2 regions of the Roseburia sp. AM23-20 genome follow, and region 1 is predicted to be linked to the other one. Evidence: predicted binding sites of a transcription regulator. Region 1 holds the regulator's gene; the other holds the start of a gene.
What was found. Region 1 encodes HrcA, which represses chaperone genes, less so after heat shock. Its sites were predicted from a motif close to TGTTAGCACTCNNNNNNNNNGAGTGCTAACA; they were not measured.
Positions count from the first base shown of each region.

Region 2: htpG (molecular chaperone HtpG) is a predicted target of HrcA. The motif match lies at 3,644-3,674, and genes of this name have one in related genera.

Region 1 is NZ_QRHS01000003.1:50,875-58,434, reverse strand. Features, by position in the region: gene DW650_RS04400 (glycine--tRNA ligase) at 1-490, shown strand, start outside; gene DW650_RS04395 (YfhO family protein) at 563-3,319, shown strand; gene DW650_RS04390 (acyltransferase family protein) at 3,321-4,367, shown strand; gene hrcA (heat-inducible transcriptional repressor HrcA) at 4,506-5,606, shown strand; gene grpE (nucleotide exchange factor GrpE) at 5,622-6,257, shown strand; gene dnaK (molecular chaperone DnaK) at 6,293-7,560, shown strand, end outside.
Region 2 is NZ_QRHS01000030.1:20,404-27,963, reverse strand. Features, by position in the region: gene hydG ([FeFe] hydrogenase H-cluster radical SAM maturase HydG) at 1-25, shown strand, start outside; gene hydF ([FeFe] hydrogenase H-cluster maturation GTPase HydF) at 104-1,312, shown strand; gene htpG (molecular chaperone HtpG) at 1,434-3,539, opposite strand; gene DW650_RS17085 (stealth family protein) at 3,842-4,870, shown strand; gene DW650_RS17080 (hypothetical protein) at 4,883-7,560, shown strand, end outside.

The sequences.
Region 1 (7,560 bases):
ACGTCATCAGGAGACTTCCGGTCAGGATCTTACTTACTTTGATGATGAGAAGAATGAGAGATATCTTCCATATGTTATTGAGCCTTCACTTGGAGCAGACCGTGTTGTTTTAGCATTTTTATGTGCTGCTTATGACGAGGAAAATATCGGAACAGAGGAAAAACCGGATATGAGAACGGTTCTTCATTTCCATCCGGCTTTAGCACCTGTTAAGATCGGTGTACTTCCATTATCCAAGAAGTTAAATGAAGGTGCTGAGAAAGTATTCGCGCAGCTTTCACACAAATATAACTGTGAATTTGATGACAGAGGAAATATCGGAAAGCGTTACAGAAGACTGGATGAGATCGGTACTCCGTTCTGTGTAACCTACGATTTCGAGTCTGAAAATGACGGTGCCGTAACGGTTCGTGACCGTGATACCATGGAGCAGGAGCGTATTAAGATCGAGGATCTGGATGCTTATTTCGCAGAGAAGTTCAACTGGTAAAAGAAAAGATATGATCAGGAGAAAGACCAGAGACAATGTGCTTTGGTCTTTTTCTATGGGAGAAATTAAAAAATGAGATTCCTACGGAATAAAGATGGTAATGTCAGTAAAAAAGTCTGGTTTGCTCTGGCATATACCATATGTTTTACAATCATTGCGGGGGCGGTATTCTCCGTATTTATCATAAATAAAAAAAGTTTTATATGGGTTCCGGATGGCCTGCAACAGCATTTTAATGCGCTGCTTTATTATCGTTCGTGGCTTTTATCGATCATAGATACGCTTATTACAGAACACAGGCTTTCGGTTCCGCTGTGGGACATGCATATCGGACTTGGCTCAGATGTGCTGACGACGCTTCATTATTATGTGATCGGTGATCCACTCAATCTTTTATCGGTGTTTGTGCCGGATGAAAAGTATATGGAACTTTTTTACAATGCGATGGTTCTGGTAAGGATTTATTTTGCCGGACTGGCATTTTCTGCATATTGCAGGTATCACGGACAGAAACCTTATTCTACGCTGCTTGGGGCAATGGTATATGATTTCTGCTTCTGGGTTATCATTGCGGTGCGTCATCCGTATTTTTTAAATCCGATGATTTATCTGCCGTTGATCCTGATTGGTGTGGATAAAATTTATAAAAAACAAAAGCCCTGGTTGTATATGGGTATGCTTGCGGTGGCAACAGTCAGCAGCTTTTATTTTACATACATGATCTGTGTCTTTGTTGTCATTTATGCACTGCTTCGTTACCTGATGCTGTTTGGAAAACCGGTTTTTAAGACGGTATGGTACTGGGTATGGCGTTTTGCGGCATACTCGTTTGTAACGCTGTCATCTGTTTCTATTATTCTGCTTCCGGTTGTTGCCATGACATTATCTACAGGAAGGGCAGGAGCACAGCATACGTTTTCATTGCTTTATCCGTTATCTTATTATCGGAAATTATTTTATGGATTCCTGATCGGAGGTTCCACTTACTGGAGTGAACTGGGATATACGGGAATCGTTCTTTTGGCAGTGTTGCTGCTTCTTCTTGGGCGAAGAAAAAACAGGGGACTGCGTGCCGGATTTGTACTTATGACGCTGTTACTGTTGTTCCCATTTGCGGGAAAAATGTTGAATGGTGGAAGTTATGTGGTAAACCGTTACATGTGGGCATACTCCATGCTTGTGTCTTTTATCGCGGTAAAAATGTATCCTCAGATGATGGAGATGCATTTTAAGAAAAAAATTGCACTGTTCTGGGCGGGAATCACCTATATCTGCCTGTGCTTGGAGGTGCTTGGAAAGCATCAGAAACAGTATGTATTAGTGGCATTATTATTATTTTCCATGCTGTTAGTCCTCATTGTCGGAACCGGGAAAAAGACGAAAGAAAAATTTGTTTTTAAAGCGGCATTGTTAGTGGTTGTGATGCTTGAACTGATCTATCAGGGCTGGGCAGAATATGCGCCACAGGCGGGTGGTTATGTGGAAGAATTTGCCACGCAGGGAGAGGCACTTTCCATGCTGACCACAGATGCGGCTGGAAGCCTTGTGAAAAATCATGCGAAAGATACGACATACCGCTATGAGTCCCTGCAGTCCGAGGAGTGGAAAAACACGGCGATGCAGCTTGGAATCAATGGTACTTCCTATTATTTCAGTCTTGCAAACCCGGATATTAACCAGTTTCAGCGGGAAATGTATATCAACCAGACAAGAGATTTCTGTTATTCCGGTTTTGATGCCCGTACAATGTTAGAAGTGCTGTCCGGGGTACGTTATTATGTAGTGCCATCCGGAAACAAAGGTCTACGTCCATATGGTTACAACGTCTGTATCAACCGTGGAACACTTGGCGCGGGGGGACAGTATGAAGTGAAATGCGATGCCTATGAGAATGATTCCGTACTGCCGGTTGGATTCGCAGGCAGTACAGTAATTCCACGGAGTATCTATGAAAAGCTGGATGTAACAAAAAAACAGCAGGCACTTTTACAGGGAATCATTGTGGAGGATGATAAGGTTCCGGCTGCATTAGCTCAGAAGGAAACCGGAATGGAATTTACAGATAAAGAGATTTCTTATGAGATTACGGATATGCATAACGTGGAACTGACAGACCACGGATTTACAGCGACAGAAAAGAAAGCGTCGGTCACACTTTCCTTTGAGGGGATGCCGGAGAGCGAAACATACTTTATATTAAAGGGACTTGGGTTTTCGGAGGAAGGAAAAACCTTAACACAGTCGAAGAGCCGTCTGCACATTGATGTGACCTGTGGAAAGATTACAAAGATGATTACATTCCTTACCAGAAAGAATAATTTTTACAGTGGTGTGGATGATTATCTGATCAATACCGGCTATCGTGATGAAAAAGCAGATGAAATTACACTGACATTTCATGAAAAGGGGACTTACCGGTTTGATGAGATGCAGATCGTATGTCAGCCGATGCAGCAGGTTGATAGTCTGGCAAAAAAACTGAAACAGAATGTTTTAAAAGGGGTCGTCATGGATACCAACCGGATATCCGGTACTCTTGAGACAGATCAGGAAGAATTGCTTTGTCTGACGATCCCATACAGCAGTGGATGGCAGGCGTATATTGATGGCAAGGAAGCAGATGTTTTAAAGGCAGATACGATGTATATGGCAGTTGATGTGCCGGAGGGAATACATCAGATCGAATTTTATTACTGTACACCGTATTTAAAAACGGGTGCTGTTTTGAGCGGTCTTGGAATCCTGTCGGTGATCGGGATTGCTGTTTTCAGATATAGAACGGGTGATAAGAGAAAAAAAGAACAGGGCAGGACGAAAGAAAGGATCTAAGATGTCTACGATATATCTATCGGAAAAAAATGAATACAGGGCACTTGATTTTCTGAAATTTGCAGCAGCATTTCTAGTTGTTGCCATTCACATTCCACCATTTGAAGAGGCTGCTCCGGTATTTTCACACGAATTTCAGCAGGTAATCTGCCGGATGGCAGTGCCGTTCTTTTTTGTATGTACCGGATATTTTATGGGAGAAAAAATAGCGGACAAAGGCAGGGTAAAAAAATATCTTTTCCATATTATAAAGATGTATGTATGGTGGAGTCTGTTATATCTGATCCCGATCATTGACCGGTTCTGGGAGAAAAAAAGAAGTGCTGCCGGAAATTTGTCAGAACTGGCGAGAAGATTTTTTCTGATCGGTTCTTATATACAGCTATGGTATCTTCTTGCAACGGTTGTGGCGGTACTGTTATTGTATCTTCTTGCAACGCACTTTCAATGGAGTGTAAAAAGCATTGTAGTGGCTGCCGTACTATTATATCTGGCTGGAGTCTGCCATAACACTTATCATCATGCTTTTGATGATCTTTCGCCGGCTGCAAATGAGATCAGATGGTATCTTTCTGTATTTGCTACCGCAAGAAATGGCCTGTTTTTTGGATTCCCGTTTGTGACGACGGGATATTTGTTCCGGGTAAAGGCAGACCGGATCAGAAAAAATGATTATGGATGGCATACGATAGTTTTTCTGGCACTCATGATGTTAGAAGAGTGGATCGTCACTCAGAAAATTGGCGAATCATCCCATGATATGTATCTAATGACACCTCTTGTCACGGCAAATCTTTTTCTGGCAGCCGCTTTTTGTCCGGTAAGCGATAAGCGGGGGGCAATGGCAAAGATTATGCGTGAACTCTCGACTGAGATTTTTCTTTTGCACATGCTGGTATATTTCTGGTACAAAAAGATCATGGAGAGTATGGGACTGGATGCAGGAAATCATCTGGTGCGTTATCTGGTGGTTGTTAGTGGCAGTGTTCTGATCGGATTGATCCTCATATATATAGGAAGAAAAAGGAATAAAACCGTAAAATTATAAAAAAAATATAAAACCGCAGAAATTATAAAAATTAGTGTTGACAAAAGAATATGATGGTGCTATTTTAAGTACATAGATGTTAGCACTCCACAATAACGAGTGCTAACAGATATAAAAAGTAACTGGGAACTAAGGCAGATGCCAGATTCTTACAGAGAGTTACAGAGTATGGAGATGGAGAAGAGAATGGACGAGGAATTCGAGTTAGACGAACGAAAAACGAAAATTCTTGATGCAATCATCCGCAACTATTTAGAGACAGGCGAACCGGTTGGATCACGAACGATATCCAAGTATACCGATTTGAATTTAAGCTCTGCAACGATCCGTAATGAGATGGCAGATCTGGAAGAACTTGGATACATTTTACAGCCGCATACTTCAGCCGGCAGGATTCCTTCTGACAAAGGATACCGCTTTTATGTGGATCATCTGATGGAAGAGAAAAAACGTGAGGTCGATGAGATGAAGAGTTTCGTCATCGAACACACGGAGAAGATGGATCAGGTGTTGCAGCAAGTGGCAAAGATACTGGCGAACAATACCAATTATGCAACGATGGTAACAGCACCGACGTTCCATAAGAATAAAGTAAAGTTCATCCAGTTATCCAATATGAATGAAGAACAGATCTTAGCAACGATCGTTACCGAAGGTAATCTGGTCAAGAATAAAATTATTCCGGTCAGTGAACCAATCGATAATGAGACGATGTTAAAACTGAATTTCCTGTTAAATGCGAATTTAAATGGTCTTGCATTGCAGGAGATCAATCTTGGAACCATTGCAAAGCTGAAAGAGCAGGCAGGCATTCACAGTGATATCATCAGTGATGTGCTTGATACCGTGGCAGAGACGATGGGACAGGATGAGGACATCCGCATTTATACAAGCGGAACAACCAACTTCTTTAAATATCCGGAGTTAAGTGATTCGGAGAAAGCGAGTGAGCTGATCTCCACATTTGAGGAGAAACAGCAGTTAGCGAGCCTTGTAACTGAAAACCTGTTAGATGATGATAATACAGGGATTCAGGTTTATATAGGAAATGAAAGCCCGATACAGACCATGAAGGACTGCAGTGTTGTGACAGCAACTTATGAATTGGGCGAAGGCGTTCGTGGAACGATAGGAATTGTCGGACCGAAGCGAATGGATTATGAGAAAGTAATGGATAACCTGAAAACCTTGAAAAATTCCTTAGATGGAATTTTAAACAAGGATAAGGAACAGACATAGAAAGGTGGTTCATAGATGTCAGAGATGAATGAAGAGGTATTAGACGAAGCAATGGAGAATTCCACAGAGGAAAATGCTTCTGAAACCCAGACGGATGAAAATGTGACATCCACGGAAGAGACAACTGAGACAGCAGATACGGAAGAAGCAGAAAATGCTGATACGGATTCTGAAGATTCAGATAAAAAGAAATCTTTTTTCAAAAAGAAAAAAGATAAAAAGGATGAGCAGATCGAAGAGCTTACTGACAAAGTCAAAAGACAGATGGCAGAGTTCGATAATTTTCGTAAGCGTACAGAAAAGGAAAAATCACAGATGTACGATATGGGAGCCAAAACGATCGTAGAAAAGATCCTGCCGGTAATTGATAACTTCGAGCGTGGTCTTGCAGCTGTTCCGGAAGAAAGCAAAGAAGATGCTTTTGTTGTCGGAATGGATAAGATCTACCGCCAGATGCTTACCGTATTAGAGGAAGCAGGTGTAACACCGATCGAAGCAGTCGGTGCAGAATTTGATCCGAATTTCCACAACGCAGTAATGCATGTGGAGGATGAAACCTTAGGAGAAAATGTAGTAGCAGAAGAACTCCAGAAGGGATATATGTACAGAGATACTGTAGTAAGACACAGTATGGTAAAAGTAGCAAACTAAGTATTTCATAGATATTAGATGAGGAGGAAATCATTATGAGTAAAATCATTGGTATTGACTTAGGTACAACAAACAGTTGTGTAGCTGTTATGGAAGGTGGAAAACCTACCGTTATCGCAAATCAGGAAGGTGCAAGAACAACACCATCTATCGTTGCATTCACAAAAACAGGCGAGAGATTAGTAGGTGAGCCTGCAAAACGTCAGGCTGTTACAAACGCAGAAAAGACCATATCTTCTATCAAGAGACATATGGGTACTGATTATAAAGTAGCAATTGATGATAAACAGTATTCTCCACAGCAGATTTCTGCAATGATCTTACAGAAATTAAAAGCTGATGCAGAAGGATACTTAGGAGAAAAAGTAACAGAGGCTGTTATCACAGTTCCGGCTTACTTCAACGATGCCCAGCGTCAGGCAACCAAAGATGCAGGTAAGATCGCAGGTCTTGATGTAAAACGTATCATCAACGAGCCGACAGCAGCAGCTTTAGCTTATGGTCTTGACAATGAGAAAGAGCAGAAGATCATGGTATACGACCTTGGTGGTGGTACATTTGATGTTTCTATCATTGAGATTGGCGATGGTGTTATCGAAGTATTATCTACAAACGGTGATACACATCTTGGTGGTGATGATTTTGATAACAGAATCACACAGTGGATGATCGATGAGTTCAAGAAAGCAGAAGGTGTTGATCTTTCTACTGATAAGATGGCTCTTCAGAGATTAAAAGAAGCTGCTGAGAAAGCAAAGAAAGAGCTTTCTTCTGCAACAACCACAAATATCAACCTTCCGTTCATCACAGCAACTGCTGAGGGACCGAAACACTTTGATATGAACTTAACCAGAGCAAAATTCGACGAACTGACACATGATCTCGTTGAAAAAACAGCTATTCCGGTTCAGAACGCCATGAGAGATGCAGGACTTACCAATGCTGATCTTGGTCAGGTATTATTAGTTGGTGGTTCTACACGTATCCCGGCTGTTCAGGATAAAGTAAAACAGTTGACAGGCAAAGAGCCAAGTAAGACATTGAACCCGGATGAGTGTGTTGCCATCGGTGCATCTATCCAGGGTGGTAAACTTGCAGGAGATGCAGGTGCAGGTGAGATCTTACTTCTGGATGTAACACCACTTTCACTTTCCATCGAGACAATGGGTGGTATCGCAACAAGACTGATCGAGAGAAATACAACAATTCCTACAAAGAAGAGCCAGATCTTCTCAACAGCAGCAGATAACCAGACAGCAGTAGATATCAACGTTGTACAGGGTGAGAGACAGTTTGCAAGAGA
Region 2 (7,560 bases), on a different contig from region 1:
AGGAAAACGTGATTTCAGATTCTAAGAAAAACGTGATGCATATTCGGAATGAACAAACCAAAGGCAGATAAATTATGCCCGCAGGCTGTTCGAAAGGAGTACTATGGCAGGAACACTAAATGACACACCGGGCAGCAACCGTCTGCATATCGGTGTGTTTGGAAAAACAAACAGTGGAAAATCTTCTTTTATCAATGCGTTCACACATCAGGAAGTTTCCATTGTTGCGGATATTGCCGGAACGACGACAGATCCGGTCTATAAGCCGATGGAGATCAGCCCGCTTGGCCCCTGTGTGATCATTGACACGGCAGGATTTGATGATACAAGCGAGCTTGGTGAACGTCGTGTGGAGAAAACAAAACTGGCGGCAGAAAAGGCAGATATTGCAGTGATCGTGGTATCACAGCCGGATAATGAATGGGATATCACAGAAGAATTAAAGTGGTACCAGTTTTTGAAAGAGAAAAACACACCGGTCTTGTTCCTCGTCGGAAAATCAGATATTGATCCGCACACAGAAGAACTTATTTCATATATCAAAGAAAAAACCGGAAAGAAAGCGCTTGCAATCAGTGCAGAAACCGGGGCAGGAATCGATGCGGTAAGAGAAGAATTAGCCCGCCTTGTACCGGAAAACTTCGGGGAAAGAAAGATCACGGGAGAACTTGTCACAGAGGAAGATCTTGTCCTGCTGGTTATGCCGCAGGATATTCAGGCACCGAAAGGACGCCTGATCCTGCCGCAGGTGCAGACGCTGCGGGAGCTTTTAGATAAAAAATGTCTGGTCATGAGTGTGACAACAGACAAACTGGTGCCGGCACTTGCAGCCTTAAAAGAACTGCCGAAACTGATCATTACGGACTCACAGGTGTTTGGCTATGTGTATGAGCACAAACCCAAAGAGAGCATGCTGACTTCATTTTCCGTTTTATTTGCAGCCTATAAAGGGGATCTTCCTTATTATGTGGAAGGTGCGAAGATGTTAGACTCCCTGACGAATGAATCACACGTTCTGATCGCAGAGTGCTGCAGCCATGCACCGTTGCAGGAAGACATCGGAAGAGTCAAGATCCCGCGCATGTTAAAAAAACGTGCCGGGGAGGGGCTTACGGTAGATATTGTAAGCGGAACGGATTTCCCGGAGAATTTATCAGATTATGATCTGGTCATCCAGTGCGGTGCATGTATGTTTAACCGTAAATATGTGCTGTCCCGGATCGACCGAGCAAAAAAACAGCAGGTTCCGATGACCAATTATGGTGTGACGATCGCCCATCTGACCGGAATTTTAGATAAGATTTCAATGTAACAATAGAATTAAAAAGCAGGATTGCGTTTTCCTGTAAAATTAGAATTAAATGAAAAAAGCGATGCACGGTTTTAACCGGTGGCATCGCTTTTTTTGATCTAATAAACTGGATGACTCATATTTATTTTGCTAAAAGCATCATGATCTGATTGCTGCGCTGTACAAATTTGGACATTGCATCAACAGACAGAGGCTGGTTTGAAAGCATTGCAAGATCGTATAACTGTTCGCAGAACATCGGAACATGCTCAGAATCTTTGTGCTCGAAAATGTATTTTACAAGTTCGTTATTTGCATTTAACGTCAGGGTCTGATCTGCTGCAAACATGTTCGGGTCCATACCGCCCATGCCGTTCATTGCGTACATCTTCATCATATCCTGCATACGTCTGCCTTCCTCGGAGAGAGTGATGACAGAAGCAATATCAGCATTTTTCAGTTTCTCGACTTTGACAGTCAGCTTGTCATTGTTTAAGGCTTTTTTGAATACATCCGTCAGGGTATCTGTCTCAGCCCTTAAGTCCTCAGCAGAAGTCTCGTCCTTTAAGGATTCTGTCACATCTGCATCGATACGCATGAATTTATAATGCTCGTTGCGCTGTTCCAACTGTGAAATGAAGGAAGTATCAATGTTGTGGTCTAAGATGACAGCGTCCATGTTCTGCTCTTTGAACATCTTGATGTACTGACCCTGTTGAAGTTTGTCAGTTACATAGTAGATCACCTTGCGCTCGTCTTTTTCCTCTGCATTTTCATTTGCAGCATCAGCGTTTTCGGATTTGATCGGATTGCCATCAGCGTCTAATACTTCAGCTTCATCTTTTTTCGCTTCGTCTTTCTTTTCTTCCTCTTTGACTAAGAGTTCCGGAAGAGTAAGATATTTGTCATCGAGATTCTTAAACAGGATGTAATCGTTCATCTTGTCACAGAATTTGGTATCTTTTAAGCAGCCGAATTTGATAAATGGGCTGATGTCATCCCAGTATTTCTCATAGTTTTCTTTATCCGTCTTGCACATGCCGATCAGTTTGTCTGCAACTTTCTTGGTGATGTACTCGGAAATTTTCTTTACAAAGCCATCATTCTGTAATGCGCTTCTGGATACGTTAAGCGGCAGATCCGGGCAGTCGATCACACCTTTTAAGAGCATTAAGAACTCAGGAATGACCTCTTTGATGTTGTCAGCGATAAATACCTGATTATTGTAAAGTTTGATGGTTCCCTCGATAGAATCATATTCCGTATTGATCTTCGGGAAGTACAGGATACCTTTTAAGTTGAATGGATAATCCATATTTAAGTGGATCCAGAACAGCGGCTCCTTGTAGTCTAAGAATACTTTACGGTAAAATGCCTTGTATTCTTCATCCGTACACTCGTTTGGATTTTTTGCCCAGAGCGGGTTTATATCGTTAAGTGGAACCGGACGTTTTACGATCTTTAATTTATCTTTTGCAGGGGAAACTTCAACGACTTCTTTTTCGCCGTTCTCATTTTCTTTTTCCTCTGTTTTTGCTTCTTCATGGATCGTCTCCACAACGGTATCAGTGTCTAATTTATCAGCAGCGTCGATCGTCTCATATTCGGTCTCGGCATTTGCTTTTTCAAGGAAGATCGGGGTAGGCATGAAAGAGCAGTACTTTTCGATGACTTCTCTTGCACGGTACTCGTTGGAGAACTCAACAGCATCTTCATTTAAGAAAAGGGTGATCTCAGTACCGACGCCTTCTTTATTGCCGTCAGCCATATTAAATTCTGTACCGCCATCGCAGGACCAGTGAACAGCTGTTGCACCGTCTTTGTAAGATAAAGTATCGATCGTTACCTGATCGGCTACCATGAATGCGGAGTAAAAACCAAGTCCGAAGTGACCGATGATCTGATCGTCGTTTGCTTTGTCCTTATATTTTTCAATAAAATCAGTTGCACCGGAAAATGCGATCTGGTTGATATATTCCTCAACTTCGTCTGCAGTCATACCAAGACCGTTATCGATGAATTTTAAGGTCTTTTCCTCCGGATTTACGACAACGTGAATTTCCGGTTTGTAGTCTGCCGGTAATGTATATTCGCCCATCATCTCAAGTTTTTTTAATTTCGTGATAGCATCACAGCCGTTACTGATCAGCTCACGGAAGAAAATATCGTGATCGGAATATAACCATTTTTTGATAATCGGAAACAGATTATCACTGTTAATTGAAAGATTTCCATGTTTCTCTGCCATATTCAAACACTCCTTTATGATCGTTATAAAATGCAGCGGAGCAGATCCGCTTCGCTGCTGCCTGAATCTAATATTATAACCGTAAATTTTAAAAGTCAATAGAAAATCAGCACTCTTTTTAAACGAGTGCTAACAAAAACGGCAAAAATGCTTTAAAATCGGGAAAAACAGGATTTCTTAAAAAAATATAAATTAAGCAGATAAATGGGATTTTCATTTTGCGGGATTTGTTTTATCATGATAGAAGTAAAAATTATCATGCAGATGAAAAAGACGTTAGATGGGCAGAAATGGAGATTATTATGACACGCGACAATAACATTCCGGAAATTGATTTTGTGATCACATGGGTAGATGGCAATGATCCGGACTGGCAGAAACAGAAAATGGAGTACAGTATGCAGCCGGATCTGTCGCAGAAACAGGATGACAGAAAAGAGAGATACAGAGACTGGGATCTGCTGAGGTACTGGTTTCGTGGTGTGGAGCGTTTTGCACCATGGGTGCGCAGGATACACTTTGTTACATGGGGGCATCTGCCATCCTGGTTAAATAAAGAACATCCGAAGTTAAATATTGTAAATCATAAAGATTTTATACCGGAAAAATATCTGCCGACATTTAATTCACATGCCATTGAGTGGAATATGCACAGAATCCCAGGTCTGGCAGAGAATTTTGTATATTTTAATGATGATATGTTTCTGATAAAAAAGGTCAGACCGGAACAGTATTTTAAAAATGATCTTCCGGTGGATATGCTGGCTCTTCAGCCTGATGTGGCAAATACAAAAGATCAGGTCATGCCATATATTTACCTGAATAATACCATGCTTCTGGCAAAATATTTTGACAAACGTGAAAATATGAAAAAACAGCCGGGAGCATATTTCCATCCCGGTTATCCGTTTATGTATTTTATTTATAATATGTTAGAACTGGCGTTCCCATTGTTTACAGGATTTTACACGGTTCATGGGCCGTCTTCTTTTAAAAAGAGTACTTTTGTGAAAATGTGGGAATTAGAACCGGAGTTGTTAAACGAGGTGTGCAGCCATAAATTTCGTCAGAAAGAGGATGTCAGCCAGTATGTGCTCAGGGAGTATCAGAAACTGACAGGCGGTTTTGTTCCCGGCAATGTAAGAAAACTCTGCCGGTATTATGATGTCTCAAATGATAACAGCAGGATTGTGGCTGATATAGGTCATCAGAAGAGTGGAAGCGTCTGTTTGAATGACAGCAATCAGGAGATTGATTTTGAATGGGCAAAAAAAGAACTTCATATGGGATTTGCACAGATCTTGAAGGAAAAATCTGCATTTGAAAAGTAAGAGGTGAAAAAAGTGATCGTATTAAAAGCAGATAGCGAATTAAAAATGACATTTGAACGGCTGATAAAGACCATGCATGCAAATGTAAACTGGACAGGTCTTTTTGTGGCACTTGATAATTATCTCATTTTACAGGGGGAAGTGCGCTCCCTGTTTTTTCATTTTGACAGCAGAAAAGTGGCGGAAAATATTGTAGATCTGCCGATCAAAGAAGATGAGATCAAAGATACCGATGAGGCAGCAGTACGGGATGTGATCAATATGATCCTGTATGCATTTGGAAAATGGGGGACGATCCAGGGACTTCGTGTGGAAAAAAATACGGAGCAGCTGAATACTCTTTTCGGGCATGTGCTTGCAGGAATCTATATTGAACCGGAATATACCACGCAGTATTTCCGTTTTTATCATGCAGGAAAGCGTATTACCTATGAAGATGTGATACAGGCGGCACTTGAGGCAAAAGAAGCAGTGCAGAAGGAAGAGGAAGCAGACGAGGAACAGGGACTCTGGCATAAAGTTGAATGGAAGATGGCGCATACTGTTTTTGAGAGAACAGAACTTTCACTGTCAGAAAGAGCAAAAGGCAGGATTGGCAATAACTTTTATAAAGTTGGTTACCGCTGCCCAAAATGCAAAGGAAATCTGCATATGATCATGTATCCGAAAGGAAAAGAGTTTCGGATTGAGACGCCTGAGGGAGTAGTCCTTTTGGCAAAAGCATGTACCTGTGCGGCGTGTCACAGATTTTATACGCCGCGCCCATGGAAACTTCTTGGAGACGGCGATATTTATCTGATGGATTTTGAGGAGGATAAAAAGGCATACGAAGATTATCTTGAGCTGATGGGGCGTAACGGCGAGCATGAGGCAAACAGTCGTTATAATGAATATGAGGACGGCAGAAAGCCGGCGGGTGTCGAGGATGAGCAGCAGCCACTTGAGGAACTGTGCGAGGATCTGCCGGAATATTCAGATGCAGACTTTGAGGAATTATTAAATAAGATAGAAGAGGGATTTTTCCCGGAAAGCAGTATTGCAGCCTGCGAACCTGCCATACAGGAGGAAAAAAAGCGTCGTAAAAAGTTAAAGAGTACGCCTGCATCAGATCAGGACGAAGTCACAGATGATGAAGAAGAGCAGGATGAGAGCAAGAACCGGCACGAAGAAAAACAGCATGGAAATGAAAGCGCGGGTGAAAGTGGATGGAAGCGGAACGAGCGGGAAGAAAAGCAGGCAGATGCACGCCGGAATGAGGAGAAAAGTCTGCATGTAAATGCACGACAGAGTGAGAATGAAAGACGTGAGGGAAATATTTCACGGAATGAGAACGAAAGGCTGTATGCAGATGCACGTCAGGATGAAACCGAACGACGCCATGTGAAAGGTTCCCGATATGAGAGTGACAGCAGGCAGCCGCACGAAGCTGGGCAGATCAGCGGGGAATCGTCCGATGAAAAATATGCACAGGTAAATAATGCGGAGGCACAGAAAGTCCGCGAGACTTATCAGGCTAAATTTGGAGTCGCAGACCGTATGTCAGAGCGCCAGCTTTCCGAATTAAAACACCAGCTCATGCATGAAACAAGAATTTCGCCCGAAGAGCGGAAACAATACCTGGATATGTTAGAGGAAAAAGAACAGGACAGAAAGCTTACCGCGTTAAATAAAAAGGCAGAGAGCTGCGCAGATAAAAATTATGCCGTGATGCGCCGTGTCTATGACGAGATTGCAGAGGAAAAGCTGCCGCAGGAGAAAAAACAGAATCTGCTTTTAAATCTGAAACAGAAAATGCAGACACAGGCAGAGCGGGAAGTCGCAGAGCTGGTTGGAAAAATGCCGCCTAATATGGACAGGGCACGTTACCATGCACTTCGGGAGAAATTAAAAGAATACGAAGGAGTAGATTTAACCCCATATCAGGAACGGTTAGAATCGCAGAAAAATCTTGCCGAACAGCAGGAAATAAAAAATATGATCCGCCAGTCGAGAAAAATCACCAGAGATGATCTGACAGAGCTTAAGGAGCGTCTGAAAGAAAAGGAGTTTGAGCCGGGGCTGGTTTTGCCGTATTTTGAGCAGATCGAGAACAAAATCCGCCAGATGGATGAAAATGAGATTGCAGAGATTGCCGGTGATCCGGTGCATATGTCCTTTGAGGAGGGAATGGATGCATATCAGAAGATAGCAGACGGACCTTATTTACCAGATCTGAAAGATAATGCATTAGAACTTTTAAGCAGGCGTCTCTCAAAGATCAAGACGGATGAATGTGAACAGCTGGTAAATAAACTCAAAAATGAACTGAAAGAAGCGGGTATCGCTGAAAATCAGAAACACTATTTTTATCCGGCAAGAAAAGTGCTGTTAAAACAGGCAGCACCGCAGGAAACAGAGGTTATCGATTATGCCATGGCATCCTATGCCGCAGGAAACGGTCTGTTCGAATACCCGATCTTTGTGGTGGATACATCGCGGAATAACAGTGGAAAAGAGGGAATCATTCTGACGCCGGAACATCTTTATTACAGTACTCTTATGACATCCTACCGGATCGATGTGTCATCTGTTCTGGAGATCAGTGCATCCACAGGACTTTTAAACCGTGGAGTTTATGTGACTGAAAAAAATGGAAAAAAGACGAAAATTCCGTATGCGGTGGACAATAAGCAGCTGACGGCATATGCGGG